4 regions of the Vibrio panuliri genome follow, and region 1 is predicted to be linked to each of the others. Evidence: predicted binding sites of a transcription regulator. Region 1 holds the regulator's gene; each other region holds the start of a gene.
The links. The regulator PurR, encoded in region 1, represses purine synthesis genes. The targets are predictions, from matches to a motif close to TNANGNAAACGTTTNCNTNA.
Positions count from the first base shown of each region.

Region 2: the regulator PurR is predicted to act here: its motif matches at 1,212-1,231, upstream of folD (bifunctional methylenetetrahydrofolate dehydrogenase/methenyltetrahydrofolate cyclohydrolase FolD).
Region 3: the regulator PurR is predicted to act here: its motif matches at 1,908-1,927, upstream of GZK95_RS17450 (formate--tetrahydrofolate ligase).
Region 4: the regulator PurR is predicted to act here: its motif matches at 2,129-2,148, upstream of purE (5-(carboxyamino)imidazole ribonucleotide mutase).

Region 1 is NZ_AP019654.1:1,046,739-1,050,335, forward strand. It holds gene GZK95_RS04785 (DUF7577 domain-containing protein) at 1-4, opposite strand, end outside; gene GZK95_RS04790 (TVP38/TMEM64 family protein) at 17-706, opposite strand; gene GZK95_RS04795 (TfoX/Sxy family DNA transformation protein) at 847-1,437, opposite strand; cyclic di-GMP riboswitch class I at 1,549-1,646, opposite strand; gene purR (HTH-type transcriptional repressor PurR) at 1,797-2,801, opposite strand; gene torD (molecular chaperone TorD) at 3,003-3,597, opposite strand, start outside.
Region 2 is NZ_AP019654.1:2,287,702-2,291,298, forward strand. It holds gene GZK95_RS10320 (serine hydrolase domain-containing protein) at 1-935, shown strand, start outside; tRNA gene GZK95_RS10325 (tRNA-Arg) at 1,021-1,097, opposite strand; gene folD (bifunctional methylenetetrahydrofolate dehydrogenase/methenyltetrahydrofolate cyclohydrolase FolD) at 1,300-2,160, shown strand; gene GZK95_RS10335 (NupC/NupG family nucleoside CNT transporter) at 2,400-3,597, opposite strand, start outside.
Region 3 is NZ_AP019655.1:589,043-592,639, reverse strand. It holds gene pyk (pyruvate kinase) at 67-1,551, shown strand; gene GZK95_RS17450 (formate--tetrahydrofolate ligase) at 1,956-3,597, shown strand, end outside.
Region 4 is NZ_AP019654.1:51,022-54,618, forward strand. It holds gene GZK95_RS00230 (DNA topoisomerase family protein) at 1-402, shown strand, start outside; gene GZK95_RS00235 (5-(carboxyamino)imidazole ribonucleotide synthase) at 448-1,569, opposite strand; gene purE (5-(carboxyamino)imidazole ribonucleotide mutase) at 1,573-2,058, opposite strand; gene GZK95_RS00245 (L-threonylcarbamoyladenylate synthase) at 2,379-2,936, shown strand; gene hemF (oxygen-dependent coproporphyrinogen oxidase) at 2,957-3,597, shown strand, end outside.

The sequences.
Region 1 (3,597 bases):
TCATCAATAACCTCGATTATACTTGGCTGTGAGATTCTGGCTGGCGTCGAAGTTTAGCCATTACCCATTTGGCAATAATTGGGAATAAGCCGAGTAGGGCAAAAGAGACCAAAACAGATGGGGATACAATGCCCGACAAGCTGTCGATTTGAGCTAGTTGAGTACCAGCATTGAGATAAACGGCAGTGCCCGGCAACATACCTAATTGGCTAACCAGATAAAAACGTGCCGTCGTGATAGGAGTTAGCCCCATCAGTAGGTTAATCAAAAAGAACGGAAAGACCGGAATTAAGCGTAAGGAGAAGAGATAGAATGCCCCATCTTTTTCTACGCCTTGATTGATCGCAGAGAGTTTGTCGCCAAATTTGCTTTGTACCCAATCACGCAGTAAGAAGCGGCTGCTGAGGAAGGCGAGTGTTGCGCCCAGCGTGCTAGCAAATGATACCAGTAGTAAACTGGTCCAAAAACCAAACAGGGCGGCACCAAGTAGCGTGACGACGGCTGCTCCGGGAATCGAAAAGGCGGTTATCGCGACATAAGCGGAGAAGTAGATGATGGCGGCAAGTACGAAATTCTGCGCAATAAACTCACCAAGAGCCGCTTGCTGAGCTTTCGCATTTTCCAACGTGAGTTGATCACCAAATTGTGAAATTAACACCGCGATTAGGGCGATCAGTGCTATCCCTATCAATAATTTTTTGTTCATCTTCGCTCTCCTTTCCCTTTTTTGCGTCCGCTTATTCTTAGTTTAGCTGTTGGGGGAATCTTGTCTCTGTTGGTAGATAAGAACCTTAAAGTGAAGAAAAACTTTCATAAAAAAAGCCAGCGAAATTCGCTGGCTAGTGTTTATTGAAGTCGAGAGAGTAGCTCATCTCTGCGCTCTTGGGGTACCACTGACCAGTGTGTCCCTTTAATTGCGCCTTCAAGAGACCACAACAGCTCTAGGCTAACATCACTAGAGTGAGTTTCGCGAATCGCTTTATAAGCCTCTACAGAGCCCGCTTGCTGCAATTGCTCAACATTATCGATACCGGCTTTCTTCAGCATTCGCTCAGTCGCTAAGCGAAGGTTCGGTAAATCTTTAATGCGAGTTGGTTTTGTTTCAGCTTGCGCTGATTTCTCAACTTGAGCTTGTGCGTGTGCTTCACGTGCAATCTCAAGCGTTTTGGTGCTATTACTGTACAAATCTTCACTCAGAGCGAAGTATTTAGTGACAACAGGAAACCCACGTTTGTGGTACACGTACGGCTCGAATCCTTGTTGTTTAAACTGCTTGGCGAGAATGCTGTCTGCTCGAATATGAAGCTTATTATTTACAACTAACGCAAACATAGTTTCGTCTGCAAAAATCCCAAACCCACCAAACATAGAGCGAGATTTAATACGACCTAGCGGCTCAAAGAGCCTCATCGAGTCTTTAAGAATTGGTTTGTCCATTCAGTACTTTCTCGGTGTATGTGTATGTCAATACGCCACCAAATCAGGTCCGAAAGATTAGCAGTTATGCAGGAAATAGGAGAATAATCCGTTAACGCGCGCATTTCTACCATCGGCAACCCCGCTACCATACGTCTTATGCTGTGCATAAAAGTTTAGGCCGGAAGCTTTGCGTCCCATCTTTTCAGAATGGTTTGCCCTGTGCGTGACTTAATTTGCCTTGCTAAAGATTAAATACTTCTGTTTCAAAGTATCACCATACTATGAAAGAATTGTGATCTTAATGCAAGAATTAAGTTGGGTAGGAGTCACAATAGCCGACTAATCTCACATCGGCTATTGTTATAATAATCATTGAGTTAAGGTAATTTGGTTACCGTAGAGCGTTCAACGATTTCTGGATGCATTTCAAATACGCGTTTGTCATGCTCTTTGTCTTTAATGCGTTCAAGTAAGATTTCGAAGGCATTTTTACCAACACGACGTTTAGGTTGGTGAACCGTTGTCAGTGGTGGCGAGAAGTACTCAGCAAGCTCGATATTGTCATAACCAATCACAGACATATCTTCAGGAATACGGATACCTTTCTGTTGCAGACGACTCATTAGACCAAGGGCCATGGTGTCATTGAAACAGAAAATTGCTGTTGGGCGTTTATCCATCGCTGCGATTTTATCTGCCGCTAGCACAGCAGTATCACACTCGAAGTTACCTTCTAAGATCCAATCTTCATTTACTGCCAAGTTCGCTTCATTCATCGCGCGCTTGAAGCCTTGAATTCGTTCCTGACAGGCTGCTTTTTCAAAGTGACCGCTTAGACAAGCGATGTCTTTGTGACCATGATCGATTAGGTATTTGGTAGCAAGATAGCCACCTTCTTCCGAGTTATCGATGATCTTATCCGCTTGAGAACTCTCCGGACCCCAATCCATAACTACTTTTGGAATGTCTTTGTGGCGGTCCAGCATTTCACTCAGTTCTTCTGTTAGGTCAGAACACATCACCAAAATACCATCGACGCGTTTTTCAGCGAGCATGCGAATGTAATCGCGTTGCTTTTCGTAGATACCACCGGTATTACATAGGATAAGTGTGTAACCTTGGCGGTAGCAGTAGCTTTCTACACCATCGATGACTTCAGAAAAGAATAGGTTAGTTGATTGCGTCACCAACATACCAATTGTGCGGGTACTGTTGCACTTTAAGCTACGCGCAACAGCGCTTGGCGCGTAGTTTAGTTCAGTGACGGCTTCCATCACGCGCTCTTGAGTTGCTTCCGCAACAAAACGCGTTTTGTTAATAACGTGTGAGACTGTCGTGGTTGATACGCCGGCAAGGCGAGCAACATCTTTAATAGTGGCCATAAGGTATGATCCTTTCTATAGCTGCCACATGGCTATTCACATTTTTGAATAAAACTGGCAGAAAGTAATAGAAATACAAAAACCGCTTTTTTACAGCGGTTTGTACTTGTTTGGTCTTTTTATCGTTTGCGGCTTCGATTTTAGACCGCATCGCCGCCAGTAGCAAACGAAAAACCCGCTCTCATTTTATGAGAAGGGGTGTTATTCCTCTTCACCCACTAAATAGGCGCAATCCAATTCAAGGAATGCCACCAGCAGTGAGGCCACAGAAGAGTAAAAACCAAAAGCGTCGAGTGTTTGACTTTTCGCTGTGAACTTTGGCACCCAATTTAGAATGTGCTGACGAATAAACGCTTCTTGCTCGATCAACGCATCATTGAGGTGGCGCTCTTGCTCCAACTCATTTGAGCGAATAATCATATTGCCCAACAGATCAAGTTCAATTGCGATATGGTCAGCAGGCTCATTTAAGTCCTGATTTACCGCCACACCATGCTGAGTCAGTAGATCTTGCATTTGGTTTGCGGGTTCATCATGCAATAGGCCTGTCGTACCCACATACATAGAGGCGTACGGTAGTGCAGACTCTTTGTCTGATTTTAAGAACAAGTCACAAAAATCCGCTGCAAGCTCTAGTTGACCATCTTCGCGATCCATTTGTCTATTGAGCGCGTCCACCAATCGGTCAACCGCAGGTTTTAGGGTTGGGTTTTCACCTAGACCAGCAAGAAAGCCGCGGATTTCAGGGCTTTGATATTGTGCAAGCTCTGTTTCAGTCAGTTCTCTTGCGAACAGA
Region 2 (3,597 bases), 1.2 Mb from region 1:
AAGATGGAGAAATCGTCCACGAGCACTACAGCAACGGTCTGAATGAGTTCTCTCCACATCTAGGTATGTCGGTATCTAAGTCTTTTACAGCAATGTCCGCAGCGATTGCTGTCGGCAAAGGGTTACTTAACTGGGAAGATAAAGCGATCCAATACGTGCCAGAACTAAAAGGGACAGCATTTGAAACTGCAACCGTTCAAGAAATATCCGATATGCGTACCGCTGTCGTACTAGCCGCTGGCACGGCTGAAAAGTATTGGGATACACGCTTATCTGAAGCGCAGGGCTATTATGGTCAGGAAATGTCAGCCAAATATCCAGGCGGTACGATGGACTTTTTCCCATTGATCACAGAACGCCAAGACTACGCTATGGGTGAGAAGTACGACTATCAGGACGTCAATAGTGAGTTATTAGGCCTAATCGTTGATCGAGCAACGGGTAAATCATTCACTCACATTCTAGAGCAAGATCTACTGCAAAAAGTTGGCGTCGCCGCAGATGCCTACTTTATGTCTGATAAGCATGGTCTAGGTATGGGCTCTACTGGTATGAACATGCCAACTAAAGACCTCGCACGTGTTGGTCTTCTGTTTCTCAACCAAGGTAAAAACGAAAAAGGTGAACAAGTACTGCCGGCTAAATTCGTTCAAGATCTATGGGAAGGCAACGACGCAGTTCGCAGCGCATGGCAAAAAGGTAAAGAATCTGGCCTAGCTGATGGTTATTACAAAGACCAGTTCCGTATGCTAGAGATCGGTGGCAAGCGCTATCTTGCGATGGTGGGGGTGAACGGCCAAATGTGTGTCATGAACAAAGAAGCAAACTCGGTTATTGCTCTAAATGGCGCATACCCAATGGCTGAAACACCACGCTTTGCTGTAATGCAGTTCCACCAATTCGTACCAGCGATTGTTGAAGCACTGAGTCAGTAAGAAGTCCCAAGCAAAGGTTAGAGATAGCTCTTAAAAAGCAAAAGCCCCGACAACTCATTGAGTTATCGGGGCCTTCTTAAATAAATGGCACGCCCTGTAGGATTCGAACCTACGACCACATCCTTAGAAGGGACGTGCTCTATCCAGCTGAGCTAAGGGCGCGCTACAGGGACAGGATTATACGAGTTAGAGCGGCTAAAACAAGGGCTTTTACTAACATTCTGATCTGAATGCTTAAAAAAAGTGCACCAGCCGCGTTATTGTTTAAAATCACCACGAAGCAAACGTTTGCTTATAGATGTTCGTCAAATTTTTTGCGACAATGCACCGCGTATTTCTCGCCATTCAATAGTGAAGGAAAGTCATGACAGCTCAAAACATAGATGGGACGTTAATATCGCAAACAGTGCGATCTGAAGTTGCAGCACGAGTAAAAGCGCGCAAGGAAGCCGGCTTACGTGCGCCGGGCTTGGCTGTAGTGCTCGTGGGTGAAGACCCTGCATCGCAAGTTTACGTAGGTAGCAAGCGTAGAGCGTGTGAAGAAGTTGGCTTTGTCTCTAAATCATTCGACATGCCCGCTTCTACCTCAGAAGAAGAACTACTTAGCCTAATCGACGAACTGAATGGCGATGCTGAGATTGACGGTATTCTTGTACAGTTACCACTACCAGCCGGTATTGATACCACTCACGTCTTAGAACGAATCCACCCAGAGAAAGATGTGGATGGTTTCCACCCATACAATGTGGGACGCCTTGCACAGCGTATTCCTAAACTGCGCTCATGTACGCCTAAAGGTATCATTACACTGCTAGACCGTTACAACATCAACCTACGTGGTAAACACGCGGTGATCGTTGGCGCTTCAAATATTGTCGGTCGTCCAATGACACTAGAGCTACTGCTTGCTGGTTGTACAACCACAACATGCCACCGCTTTACGAAAGATTTAGAAGGTCATGTTCGCCAAGCTGACGTCGTGGTTGTAGCCGTTGGTAAACCAAACTTTATTCCTGGAGAGTGGATTAAAAAAGGTGCCGTTGTGGTCGATGTGGGCATTAACCGCCTCGATACTGGCAAGTTGGTTGGCGACGTTGAATATGATAAAGCCAAAGAAAATGCGAGCTTTATTACGCCTGTACCTGGCGGTGTGGGGCCGATGACCGTTGCAAGCCTGATTGAGAATACTATGTTGGCTTGCGAGCAGTTCCATACTGAGAAGTAACAAACGGCAACACTGGCTAAAAAACCAAAGGGCTGACGATAACTGTCAGCCCTTTTTTATTTCCATTTGCTAATAGTATTAGCTTTACGTTGTCATCCTCAAGAGGGAGGTACGACCGAGTTGGGGATCTCTAGTTTCACGCAACGAAAACCAGATTCCCTACTCGCGCTACGCGCTCTATGGAATGACAGAAATAAGGAACGATGAAAGCCAAGTTCCCTACTCGCACTCTTTTGCTCTTAAAGACTCAGAATGACACCCGCTAGAGATGCACTCATTAGGTTTGCCATTACACCCGCTGCAATTGCGCGGAAGCCAAACTTAGAAATAAAAGTACGTTTCTCTGGCACTAAGCTACCTAGACCACCAATCAGCATTGCCATACTTGAGATGTTGGCAAAACCACACAGTGCAAAAGTCACAATCGCTTGTGAGTGCGCGCTAAGCAATGGCTTGGCTTCAATTAGCTGAATAAATGCCACAAACTCGTTCACGACAATCTTGTTACCAATCAATGCACCAGCAATCGTAGCTTCACTCCAAGGCACACCAAGCAACCAGGCAACAGGCGCAAATAGGTAGCCAAGGATCAGCTCGAAGCTCAGCTCAATACCAAATAGCCCACCAGCCCAACCAAGTAGACCATTCAGCAGTGCAATCACACTCACAAAAGCCAACAAAGTCGCACCAACAGCAGCAGCAATACGTAGGCCTGACATCGCACCGTCCGCTAACGCTTCTACCACATTGGTTGCTTTCGCTGTATCTTCGTCTTCAAGCAACACTTCTGGCTTCACTTCTTCACTTTCTGGCATCATGATTTTTGCCATCAGCAAACCGGCAGGCGCTGACATAAATGCTGCAGCAATGAGGTAATTAAGCTCGACACCCAGTGACGCATAACCCACCAAGGTACCACCTGCTACTGATGCAAGACCACATGTCATCACCGTAAAGAACTGAGAGTCCGTCATATGTTTTAGGTAAGGACGCACAACTAAAGGTGCTTCGATCATGCCAACAAAAATGTTTGCTGTTGCAGAAAGGGATTCAGCACGACCAATACCCAAAAGTTTTTGTAGACCACCACCAATTAGGTTAATCACCTTTGGCATCAGGCCAATATGATACAGACCTGAAATCAACGCTGAGAAGAAGACAATAATACCGAGTACGTTGATTGCAAAAGTAAAACCACCTGTCGCGAGACCGCCAAATAGAAACGCAATACCTTCTTGACCGTAGTTGATTAGGTTAGAAACCGCTGCAGTAACGTTACCTAAAGCTTCTTTGCCCGCAGGAACGTAAAGAACAAGCAAAGCAAAAGAGATTTGCAAAGCAAACGCTAATGATACCGTTCGGTAATTAATATTTTTTCTATTTGTAGATAGTAGCCATGCGGTAAGCAAAATAGCCACAATACCAAGGATTGAGTTC
Region 3 (3,597 bases), on a different replicon from region 1:
CCTTATAAGCCCTACTCTAAATAACGATTCACTCTTTCCTTCCTTTTTGTCGTTATAGGTACAACTATGTGTAAAACTAAAATTGTCGCCACACTTGGTCCAGCTTCGTCTTCACCTGAAATGCTCACTGAAATGATTCGAGCTGGTGTCAATGTCGTTCGCTTAAACTTCTCTCATGGCACTGCCAACGAACACGCGGAACGCGCCGCATTGGTACGCTCGATTGCTCGCGACTTGAACAAGAACGTGGCTATTTTAGCTGACCTACAAGGCCCAAAAATCCGTATTGCTTGCTTCAAACATGGCCCTATTCATCTCACAAAAGGTGATGTGTTCTATCTTGATGGTTTGCTGGGCGATCACGATGGTTACCTACAAAGAGTAGGACTTGATTACCCTGAGCTTATCGATGATCTCAAAGTAGACGATGTACTACTACTCGATGACGGTCGCGTGCAATTACGCGTAATTGAGGTAGCAAGAGAGCAACGTTGGGTAAAAACTAAAGCGCTCAACAATGGCAAACTATCTGACCGCAAAGGAATCAACCTTCTAGGCGGCGGTTTATCAGCGCCAGCGCTAACCGAAAAAGACAAAGCGGATATCTTAACTGCTGCAAAAATCCAAGCGGACTTTGTTGCAGTCTCGTTCCCTCGCAATAGCCGCGATATTGCTTATGCAAGACAATTGGTTCAGCAAGCAGGCAGCGACGCACACATCATCGCCAAAGTCGAACGAGCGGAAGTGGTGGCAAGCGAACTAGCCATGGACGAGGTGATTCAAGCCTCTGATGCGATCATGGTGGCGCGAGGCGACTTAGGCGTTGAAATCGGTGATGCTCGCTTGGCATTCGCACAGAAGAAACTGATCGAACGTGCACAATTCCATGGAAAACCCGTGATTACTGCGACCCAAATGATGGAGTCGATGATTGATAACCCTCTACCCACTCGCGCTGAAGTATTAGATGTTGCCAACGCAATCATTGACGGTACCGATGCCGTAATGCTGTCTGCGGAGTCGGCAGCAGGAGCCTACCCACTTGAATCCGTTCAAGCGATGGTGCGTATTGCTCAGGGCGCGGAAGCGGACTTAGAGTGTAAGCATAACTGCTGGGATGAACTGCAACACTTATGTTCTGAGCCGGGCAAAAGCTTTGCGCTCTCTTCTATGATTTCTGCATCCAAAGTACACAAAGACCTTGGCGTGGCCATTTTAACCCAACACGGCGAAACACCAAGACTGATGTCTCGTTGTCAAAGCAAAGCGCAGATTTGGGCGCTAAGCGACCAGCCTCGCTTGCTGGCAAAACTGGCGCTACTGCGAGGTGTTACGCCCGTTTACTTTAGCTCAAGCCAAGTAAACTCGAACGAGCTACCAAATTCGGTTGCCCAATGTTTACAAAACCATACTCATTTGGCGAAAGTCAGCTCGCTGCTGATCACCCAACTTGAGTCGTTAGAAGGCAGTGGTGACGTTAACGTTTGTCGTTTGTTGAAGCTACAAGACAACCAAACACATTTGAAAACTGAGCGAGAAATTGCCGCTTAGTTGCTCATGTTGTTGTTATTCCATTTATACCCAAACAACTTGGAGATGCAGGTAGGCGCCAAAGGAACAAAACCTCAGAGCAGAGATGTACTTTGTGATGAGGTTTGAGAGTGCCAGTCAACACCGCCACAGCTTCTATTGGAACGGGTATTGTTATCGTTTATCCCACAACAAAAAAACTCCCCCTTTTTGTGCTCCACAGGGATTTGGCCTGCCTTCGGGCAGGTCCTTTTTAATTCCACTCCAAAGGCGTTTTTGACTTGTATAAAATGCCATTCGCGAGCATAGTAACCTTCCCTTTTGGACAATGTGCTACAAACTAATCCTTTACAAAGCACTTTTTGACGCTATTATTCTTGCGCAAACGTTTGCTTGTCCATTTTTTTTGCATAATTGAGGGTTTTATGCTGTCGGATATTGATATTTGCCGTACTACATCATTGTCATCAATTCATGACATCGCACTTCGTGCAGGCTTATTGCCTGAAGAGTTTCACAGTCAAGGAAAACACAAAGCTAAGGTTTCACTCAATTGCCTAAAACGTCTAAGTAAAAAAGCGAGTGGAAAATTAGTTGTGGTCACAGCGATTACACCCACGCCACTTGGCGAAGGAAAAACAGTCACCACCGTCGGGCTTGCTCAGGGAATCGCGCAACTTAGCCATTCTGTCATGGCTTGTATCCGCCAACCGTCTATGGGTCCAGTATTCGGCGTAAAAGGTGGAGCCGCTGGTGGAGGCTACTCACAAGTCGCACCAATGGAAGAGCTAAACTTACACCTCACTGGTGATATTCATGCCGTCACCGCAGCACACAATTTGGCAGCAGCAGCAATCGACGCACGCATTTACCACGAGCAACGCAATGGCTACGAAGACTTTACCGCACGCAGCGGCTTAAAAGCACTCAAAATTGATCCAAAGCGCGTAGTGTGGAAACGCGTCATGGACCATAACGACCGAGCATTACGTATGGTTACCGTTGGTCAGAACGACTTAGGCAAAACAATTAACGGTTTTGAACGTCAAGATGGTTTCGACATTTCCGCGGCTTCTGAATTAATGGCGATACTCGCGCTATCATCAGACCTTAAAGACCTGCGCCAACGTATCGGCCGAGTGGTCGTCGCCTACTCAATGGAAGGTGAACCAATCACAGCCGAAGATCTTCAAGTCGCAGGCGCAATGGCGGTTAGCATGCGTGATGCCATCGAACCAACCCTAATGCAAACCCTCGAAGGGGTTCCTACCCTGATCCACGCAGGTCCATTTGCCAATATCGCCCACGGTAACTCTTCAATCATTGCCGATAACATCGCCACTCATCTTGCTGACTACACCGTAACCGAAGGTGGGTTTGGCTCAGATATGGGCTTTGAAAAAGCCTGTAATATCAAAGCGCAAGTGTCTGGAAAAGCGCCAGATTGTGCGGTGATTGTTGCGACACTACGCGGCCTAAAAGCCAATTCAGGCTTGTATGATCTTAAACCGGGCCAAGCGATCCCTGATTCACTTTTCGAAGATGATGAAAAAGCGCTTGAAGCCGGTTTTGCCAACTTAAAATGGCACATAGAAAATGTCGCAAAGTATGGCGTGCCTGCCGTTGTTGCGATTAATCGCTTCCCACAAGATAGTGAAAAAGAGTTAGCCCAACTAAAGGCGATGGTAGAAGCGTTGCCAAATAACGTCGAAGTGGCGCTAAGCGAGGGCTTTTCTAAAGGTGGAGAAGGCACACTAGAACTCGCAAGTAAGGTAATTAAACAGTGTGAGCACGAGAGTCAGTTCACACCGCTTTACACCTTCTCTCAGACCACCGAAGAAAAACTGATGGCGGTTGCAGAAGTAGGCTACGGCGCTTCAAGCGTCACGCTGAGCTATCAAGCAAGAAATCAACTTGAAGAGTACCAAAAACAAGGCTTCGATAACCTTGCCGTTTGCCTCGCGAAAACCCCGCTTTCGATTTCAACCGAGGGAAGCCTCAAAGGTGCACCAAGTCAGTTTAACGTTCCGATTCGTGAGCTTAAGCTGTGTGCTGGTGCCGGCTTTA
Region 4 (3,597 bases), 1.0 Mb from region 1:
AACGATGGGCATATCATTAAAGAGCTTGGCGTCCCTTGCCCTCAATGTGGCAATGAACTGGTGCTGCGCCAAGGTCGTTATGGGATGTTTATTGGTTGTAGTCACTACCCTGAATGTCATCACATCGAGTCAATGGAGCAATCTCCACCCGAATCTAATGACCAAATTGTTTGTCCAGACTGTGGGAAAGGTCATTTGGTTGAGCGGAAAAACCGTTTTGGCAAACTGTTCTACGCTTGTGATAATTACCCTAAGTGTAAGTTTGCCGTCAATCAGCCCCCAATCGCGGGTCAATGTGAGCAATGTGGCTTTCCGTTGCTAGTCGAAAAGACATTGGCGAGTGGCATCAAGTTGCAATGTGCAGATAGAAAGTGTCATCACACCCAAACTGAAATTGAATAAAAAAAGCGACGCTCCAGCGTCGCTTTTCTGTATGCTGGCGAAGAGTTATCGAGCAAACTTTGCTAATGCAGGAAAGGCAGTTTTATCAAGGACATCGGCTAACGCGGATAATCTGCGTTGCAGTTCTCCACTGTAATCGCTACACACATTGATGTGCCCCATTTTACGACCTGTGCGTTTCTCTTTGCCATACCAATGAATATGTACCCCATCCATAGCGAGTAACTCGTTAGGTAGCGTATCTTCACCTAAGATATTGATCATTGCAGTTTCACGAATCAGTTGGGTGCTGCCCAGTGGTAAGTTGCAAACTGCTCTTAAGTGGTTTTCAAACTGACAAGTTTCCGCACCTTGTTGAGTCCAGTGTCCTGAGTTGTGTACGCGTGGGGCTATTTCATTGACAACCAGTTGGCCGTTAAGGTCGAAGAACTCTAACGCCAGTACGCCGACATAGTTCAAGCTTTCTGCGACAGAGGTAAACATTTGCTGAGCTTGGGCTTGTAGCTCTTGGTCAGCAATAGCCGTCGATAGGCTTAATACACCCTCTGTATGAACATTTTCAGCCAGAGGGTAGACTGCGATCGAGCCATCTCTACCACGAGCTCCGACTAATGACACTTCACGTTGAAAAGGGACAAACTCTTCGGCAACAATCGCTTGATTGTCGCTAGACGCGATACAGTCCGCCATTTGGGCCCAAATATTTTCGACATCAGCCAAATCTTTTAGACGCCATTGCCCTTTACCGTCATACCCGCCCAAGGCGCTTTTTAGCACCATTGGAATACCCACATGTTCAATCGCGACGTCAAAATCTTCTCGACTGTTGATCACTGCGTACTTCGCATTGCGAACGCCTGCGTTATCCAACAGTGCTTTTTCCAGTCGACGATCGCCCCCAGCTTTAATCGCTTCTGTTGTTGGTAGGAACTTACCACTTTGCTCACAGATATCGAGGATAGGGTGTGGAATATGTTCGAACTCAGCGGTAATCACGTCAGCATTGGCAATCGCATTGTCTAGGCCGCTGCCGAGTACAGTTTGCGTGAGTGGATGAACAATATTGCCATTGGTGACATCGTACGCGGATAGCTCGATATTAAGTGGAGCTCCCGCTAATGACATCATGCGGGCAAGTTGGCCAGAACCTAATACTAAAACGCGCATGGATTAATCCTCGGCTGGGTTTGAGTTTGCCAGTACTGTTTCTGTTTGCTCATTACGGAAGGCTTCTACTTTCGCCATCACATCTTCATCGTGTGTACCGATAATTTGCGCAGCCAGAATACCCGCGTTCGCGGCTCCAGCTTCACCAATAGCCAGTGTACCGACGGCAATGCCTTTTGGCATTTGAACGATAGAGAGAAGTGAGTCCATGCCTTTTAGCGCTCGTGATTGCACTGGCACACCAAGGACAGGCAAACTGGTAAAGGCGGCAGTCATGCCGGGTAGATGAGCGGCTCCGCCAGCACCGGCAATGATAACTTTGATACCACGCTCTTTGGCGCTGGAGGCATATTCTGCAAGCAGTTGAGGGGTGCGGTGTGCTGAAACCACTTTGGTTTCATAACTTACGCCAAATGTGTCGAGCATCTCTGCTGCAAGTTTCATGGTTGGCCAATCTGATTTTGAACCCATGATAATTCCGACTTTCATTTCAAACTCCTTCAAGCTGCCATTGAGTAACACCACTCTAATTTGTGCGCATTATACGAGTATTTTCACCTCAAGCAAACGTTTGCGCGGGGTAAAAAACGATTCGACATAATTTATCAATAAATTGCTTTAGTCAGCGCGGCAGATTGTTAGTAAACTGAGTAAAAATGTTAACATCCTATTCCTGCTAGAAGTGACTTTGGTGCTGGCGAATGCTTTCAACCCCCTGCCAAAGGTTGTTTTGCATATAAAGGGGGCTTCCCTAAGCAATGTTACCAAGCTTCAAATTATGAGGAATTGAAATGAGAAAGGAAACTTGAGTGGATAACTTTGAGCAAGCTCTTAGTGCATTACAGCAAGGTGAAGTGATCGCCTATCCGACCGAAGGTGTATTTGGTGTGGGCTGTGATCCCGATAACCCGCAAGCGATTGAAAAACTATTGACGCTAAAGCAGCGTCCGGTAGAGAAAGGGCTGATTTTAATAGCGGCTAGTTATGAGCAGCTATTACCCTACATCGATGAGTCACAACTCAATCAAGAGCAGTTGGCGACAGTGAAGGCTTCTTGGCCTGGGCCATATACTTGGATTATGCCCGCGAGCGATAAAGCTTCAAATTGGCTTTGTGGTCAGTTTGATTCGATCGCGGTGCGCGTGACCGATCATCCTTTGGTACAGAAAATCTGTCTAGCGTTTGGTAAACCACTCACATCAACAAGTGCTAATCTTACTGGTTTGCCGCCTTGTATGACGACAGAAGAGGTAGAAGCACAACTGGGCGATAAATTAGTGGCTATTTTACGCGGCGAAACCAGTGGACGAGATAAACCGAGTGAAATTCGCGACGCAAGAACATTGCAAGTGTTACGCCAAGGATAATCAACATATAGGAAGCCAATATGCCAACTTCAATCGATAAGCAAGCAGTAAAGCACTTCTTAATGGCGTTGCAAGATGAGATTTGTCGCCAGTTAGAACAGGCTGATGGAAAAGCCAAATTTGAACAAGATGCTTGGCAGCGCGAGCCTGGAGAGCGGCTTGCTGGTGGAGGTCGAACTCGAGTGATGACCAATGGCGCTGTATTTGAGCAGGGTGGGGTCAATTTTTCTCATGTCAGCGGACAGGAGATGCCAGCTTCGGCTACCGCTCACCGACCAGAACTTGCGGGGCGCAGTTTTGAAGCGATGGGGGTCTCGTTGGTGATGCATCCTCACAACCCATATGTGCCAACTTCGCATGCAAATGTTCGCTTTTTTATTGCCGAGAAAGAGGGCGAGGCGCCAATTTGGTGGTTTGGCGGTGGTTTTGACCTAACACCGTTTTATCCGTTCGAAGAAGATTGTGGTTACTGGCATAGCACCGCAAGAGAAATTTGTGCGCCATTTGGTGATGACGTCTATGCCGAGCATAAAGCGTGGTGTGATAAATACTTCTATTTGCCTCATCGTAACGAGACTCGAGGCGTTGGCGGTCTATTCTTTGATGACTTAAACAAGTGGGAGTTCGACAAGTGCTTTGCCTATATAAAAGCGGTTGGTGA